Linked DNA regions of Sphingobium yanoikuyae. Each later gene encodes a partner of the first gene's protein in a complex. Links are inferred from orthologs where the notes say so. Each region holds a gene or a part of one and is shown on either strand. Other genes may lie near its edges.

Region 1 (2,763 bases):
GGCATGCGCGCGGCCGGCGTGCCGGTGCGCGGCGAATAGGGGAAGATATGGCCGTGGACGATGTCGCAATCGGCGACCAGCGCCAGGCTGTTGGCGAACATGGCGTCATCCTCGGTCGGGAAGCCGGCGATGATGTCGGCGCCGATGCTGATGTCCGGGCGGGCGGCCTTCACCCGCTCGACGATGCGCACCGCGTCGGCGCGGGCATGGCGGCGCTTCATGCGCTTCAAGATCATGTCGTCGCCGGCCTGCAGCGAGAGATGCAGATGCGGCATCATGCGCGGCTCATGGGCGATGAGGTCGAACAGCCGCTCGTCAATCTCGACACTGTCGATCGAGGAGAGGCGCAGTCGGGGCAGGTCCGGGACATGGCGCAGCAGCCGTTCGACAAGCTGGCCGAGCGAGGGGCTGCCCGGCAGGTCGGGGCCATAGCTGGTGACGTCGACGCCGGTCAGCACGATCTCGCTATAGCCCGCATCGACCAGTTGCTTCGCCTTGTCGATCACCGCGCCGGCGGGGACGGAGCGGCTGTTCCCCCGGCCATAGGGGATGATGCAGAAGGTGCAGCGGTGATCGCAGCCATTCTGCACCTCCAGAAAGGCGCGGGCATGTTCGGCAAAGGCGCTGGCCATGTGCGGCGCGGTGTCGCGCACGGCCATGATGTCGGAAACGTTGACCTTCGCTTCTTCTTCCGTCACCCCAGCGAAAGCTGGGGTCTCTTGCGACAGGGCGCTCCATCCGGCCTGAGATCCCAGCGTTGGCTGACGCCGCCCTTCGGGTCGCTGGGATGACGGGGTATAGGCGGCGGCCTCCAGCTTCTCCCGGTTGCCGATCACGCCGTCCACTTCCGCCATGGCGGCGAAGGTCTGGGGCTCGGTCTGGGCAGCGCAGCCGGTGACGAGGATGCGGGCGTCGGGGCGGTCTCGCCTGGCGCGGCGGATCGCCTGCCGGGTCTGGCGTACGGCCTCGGCCGTCACGGCGCAGCTGTTGACGACGATCAGGTCGTCCTGTGCGCCGGCCATCTCACGAATAGCTTCGCTTTCCGCGATGTTGAGCCGGCAGCCCAGGGTGATGATGTCGGGACCGGGCACGGTCAGAAGCGGTCCCAGTCCGCCTCGCCGTCGAACACATGGGTGGCGGGGCCGGTCATGCGGATCGTGCCGCCCGGTGCCCAGTCGATCTCCAGATCGCCGCCCGGCAGGCTGACCGTCACCGGGCCGGCCATCAGCTTGCGCCGGATCGCCGCGACGGCGGTGGCGCAGGCGCCGGTGCCGCAGGCGCGGGTGAGGCCCGCGCCGCGTTCCCAGACGATCAGGCGCAGATGCTGCGGGCCGACGACCTGCGCGAAATTGACGTTCACGCGGGCGGGGAAGAGCGGGTCATGCTCGATCAGCGGGCCGAGCCGTTCGAAATCCACCGCGTCCAGATCCTCGACGAAGAAGATCACATGCGGGTTGCCGACATTGACGGCGGCCGGGGCGGGCAGGTCTTCCCAGCTGGCCGACATCGTCAGCGTGTCCATCGGATAGCCAAGCGGGATCGCGTCCCAGTCGAAGCGGGGCGCCCCCATGTCGACGCTGGCGCCGCCGTCCACGCCTTTGGCGTCGAGCAGCCCGGCCCTGGTGCGGATCAGCACGTCCTTGCCGACGAACAGCGGTACGCAGCGGGTGGCATTGCCGCAGGCTTCCACTTCCGAGCCGTCGGAATTGAAGATCAGCATCGATACGTCGGCCTGATCGCCGGCCTCCGCATCGCCGATGACGATCAACTGGTCGCAGCCGATGCCGGCATGGCGATCGGCAATGGCGCGGGCGCGCGCCTCCGTCATCGCGACCGGCGCCTGGCGCGCGTCGATCACGACGAAATCATTGCCCAGACCATGCATCTTGGAAAAGCGGCTCATCATGGCGCCGCATTTAGTGCGGGACGGGGCAAAAGACCAGCGGTCAGGCGTTCTGGCCGCCGATGATCGCGGCATAATCCTGTGGATCGACATTGGCGCCGGAGATGACGAGGGCGGTGGCGCCGTCAGTGGGCGGGGCGAGGCCGGCGAGCAGGGCGGCGAGCGCCACTGCGCCGCCCGGTTCGACCACCAGCTTGAGCATGGTGAAGGCGAAGCGCATCGCGTCGCGCACCTGATCGTCGCTGACGACCAGGCCGCCGGCCAGCAGGGCATGGTTGATCGGGAAGGTCAGCGCGCCGGGGCTGGGCGCCAGCAGCGCGTCACAGATGCTGCGCGCGTCGGGCGAGACGCTTTCGCGCACGCCGCTGGCAAGCGAGCGGGCGGTGTCGTCGAAGCCGGCGGGCTCGACCGCATAGACGGCGATGTCCGGGCGGGCGGCCTTGACCGCCGTCGCCGTGCCCGCGACCAGCCCGCCGCCACCGCAGCAGACGAGTATCTGTGCGAGGTCAGCGCCGACGGCCTGGGCCTGCTCCAATATTTCGAGGCCGATCGTGCCCTGGCCGGCGATGATGAAGGGATCGTCGAAGGAGGGGACGAGGGTGGCGCCGCGTTCGGTTGCAAGGGCGGTGGCGATTTCCTCACGGCTCTGGGTGAAGCGGTCATAGGGGACGACCTCTGCGCCGAGCGCGCGGGTGTTGGCCGTCTTGATCGCCGGGGCATCGGCCGGCATCACGATCGTGGCGGGAATGCCGAGCAGGCGGGCGGCGAAGGCGACGCCCTGGGCATGGTTGCCCGAGGACCAGGCGACGACGCCCGCCGCCCGTTCCGCAGCGTTCAGCCGGGCGAGGCGGTTATAGGCG
Region 2 (2,712 bases), 2.2 Mb from region 1 along the record:
GGTCGCGTCCCCCGGCGCCTGCGCCACCCGATGCCAGACCTTGGCGGGCGAAATTTCCCCGAAATGGAGATGCGGGGACAGGCGGGACGTTCCCTCCTGCGACGGCAGATCGCGCGCGACCGCATAGTCGCCGACCTCGCCCAGAAAACTGTCGAGATAGCGCTTTGCCCCTTCTTCGCCCGGTGACCAGTCGGCAGGGAAGCCGCTCGCCCAGTCCGGATCGCGCGGCAGCAGCGTCCAATCCTCCAGCCTGTCGCTAACCGGCCAGTGCGATGGCGCCGCGATCCGCTGCGGCGCTGGCTGTGGTGGCGCGGGTGGCATGTGCAGCATCACCGCGCGGAAAAAGGGCGTGTAGATGCGATAGGGCGTCCCGCCACCCGTCCGCACCGCCTCCACTGGCAATAGCAGTCCGCCGTCATGAAGCCGCAAGTCGATCTGCCTTGCGACCGCCTTTTCAGCATTGCGCCACCAGGGCTCATGATGGCGGATGGCATGCACGACCTGCGCACCACTTTCCTCGGCCACCTGCGCCAGAACATCGGCGCAGCGTCCGCGCCGCAGGATCAATCGCGAGCCCTTGGTCCCCAGTCGCTCGTCCAGGCTGGCAAGGCTGTGATGCAGCCACCAGCGCGACGCACCACCCATCGCCCATTGGCGCGGGCTTTCATCGTCAAGGATATAGAGCGGAATGACCGGGCCGGCCTGCGCGGCAGCGGCAAGCGCCGCCTGATCCGAGAGGCGCAGATCCTGGCGGAACCAGATTATGGTGGGGGATGGCATGATCGCCAAATGCCTGCCTAGTCCCCCGGTTCCAAATGAATTTTCCGCGCCCTTCCGGGAGATGACCTGCAAATCCGATGAATGTCGATTCGGCCAATGGACGCGCGCATCGCCGCCGCCTATTCTGGAACCCAATACACTAGCCATGGGTCGCCAACCGGCCATGGCTGCAGCGATGCAGGGGAAGACATGGCGTCGATGCCAGATAATGCAGAACTGAATTACCGGCCGTGCGTCGGGATCATGCTGGTCAACATGGCGGGCAAGGTCTTCGTGGGTCAGCGCCTCGATAATGTCGTGGAAGCCTGGCAGATGCCGCAGGGCGGGATCGACGAGGGCGAAGACGCCAAGGCGGCGGCGCTGCGTGAGCTGGGCGAAGAGACCGGCATCACGCCCGAACATGTCGAGATCATCGCCAAGAGCCGCGACGAGCATTTCTACGACCTGCCGCCCGAACTGATCGGCAAGCTGTGGGGCGGCAAATATCGCGGCCAGCGCCAGATCTGGTTCCTCGCCCGCTTCCTGGGCAAGGACAGCCATATCGACATCCAGACCAAGCATCCCGAGTTCCGGGAATGGAAATGGGCAGCGCCCGAAACGCTGCCGGAACTGATCGTGCCGTTCAAGCGCAAGCTTTACCGCGACATATTGCAGGAATTCCACGACTTGATCTGATGGGGGCTTAAAATCCCCGGTCGGTTCGCTATGACAGCGGGATGCGTCACTGTCTGGCTATCCTGCCCTTCCTCTTTGCCACCCAGGCGTGGGCCAATGCGCCCGCGCTGCTGCCGCCGTCCGTCCGCGAAATGCTGGAGGCGGCGATTGCCAATGGCAATGAGACGGAAATCGCGACCGTCGCCAAGATCGCCAAGCAGACCAATCCGCAATCGGCCGACCAGATCCAGCAGATGGTCAACAGCTGGAAGGAACGGACCAAGGCGACCCATGACACGGTGATTCGCGAAGCGCGCTTCACCGAATTATGGACCGGCAAGCTGGAGGCCGGCGGCTTCCGCTCGACCGGTTCGACGAGCGAAATCGGCATCAGCGCCGCGGCGCAGGTCAAGCGCGAAGGGCTGGAGTGGAGCCATAAGCTTAGCGCCACGGTCGATTATCGCCGCGCCAATGGCGTCACCTCGCGCGAACGCTACACCGCCAGCTATGAGCCGCGCTATCAGTTCGATCCGCGCGGATTCGCCTATGGCCTGACCCAGTTCGAACGCGATCCCTCGATCGGCTATGACGAGCGCTACACCGCCTCGGCCGGTATCGGTTACAAGGTGATCGTCAGCAAGCCGATCGACCTGTCGCTCGATGTTGGCCCGTCCGTCCGTCATGCCAAATATGTGATCGGGCCGCGCGAAACCAAGCTCGGCGCGCGTGCATCGATGGACCTGGCCTGGCGCCTGGCGCCCAATGTCACCTTCAAGCAGACCGCTGCAGGTTATGCGGAAACTGACGTATTTTCAGTCAATTCCCTGACACAGTTGCAAACCAAGGTGAGCACGCGCCTGTCCGCTGGCCTCTCCTATACGGTGCAGTATGAGTCGGAGACCCTGCTGTCCGCGCGCGACTTCGACACGCTCAGCCGCCTGACCCTCAGCTACGATTTCTGATCGGGGTGGAGCAGGCGCCCGCGCTCTGATAGACCTCCGGGATGAACGGCATCCACCCGCCCGTAACTGCCCCTGAAACCGCCCTGCTGGAACAGGCCGCCGCCGCGCCGATGCTGGCACAGGTCGAGGCATGGGCCAGCATCAACAGCGGATCGCGCAACCTGACCGGGCTCGCCGCCATGGCTGCCACGCTCGCCGACGCCTTTTCGGTGCTGCCGGGCGAGGTAGACTTGATCGACCCCGATCCGGTCGAAACCGTGGCGCCCGATGGGGGGATATCGGTGATCCGTCATGGTCAGCATCTTCGCCTGACCGT

The links.
Region 2: the proteins of dapF (region 1) and U0025_RS10305 are in contact, whole or in part, in a solved structure (PDB 5YGU), measured with the Escherichia coli proteins. The link is inferred for Sphingobium yanoikuyae from one-to-one orthologs.

Annotation. Positions count from the first base shown.
Region 1 is NZ_CP139979.1:86,847-89,609, forward strand. It holds dapF (diaminopimelate epimerase), read right to left. Parts: upstream 1,907-2,763; coding sequence 1,094-1,906; downstream 1-1,093. Other genes in the region: mtaB (tRNA (N(6)-L-threonylcarbamoyladenosine(37)-C(2))-methylthiotransferase MtaB), read right to left, coding at 1-1,091; U0025_RS00440 (threonine ammonia-lyase), read right to left, coding at 1,947-2,763. UniProt on the Escherichia coli protein: Involved in the succinylase branch of the L-lysine biosynthesis and in the biosynthesis of the pentapeptide incorporated in the peptidoglycan moiety. Catalyzes the stereoinversion of LL-2,6-diaminopimelate (L,L-DAP) to meso-diaminopimelate (meso-DAP).
Region 2 is NZ_CP139979.1:2,249,612-2,252,323, forward strand. It holds U0025_RS10305 (RNA pyrophosphohydrolase), read left to right. Parts: upstream 1-969; coding sequence 970-1,455; downstream 1,456-2,712. Other genes in the region: U0025_RS10300 (cryptochrome/photolyase family protein), read right to left, coding at 1-780; U0025_RS10310 (DUF481 domain-containing protein), read left to right, coding at 1,497-2,396; U0025_RS10315 (hydrolase), read left to right, coding at 2,438-2,712. UniProt on the Escherichia coli protein: Master regulator of 5'-end-dependent mRNA decay.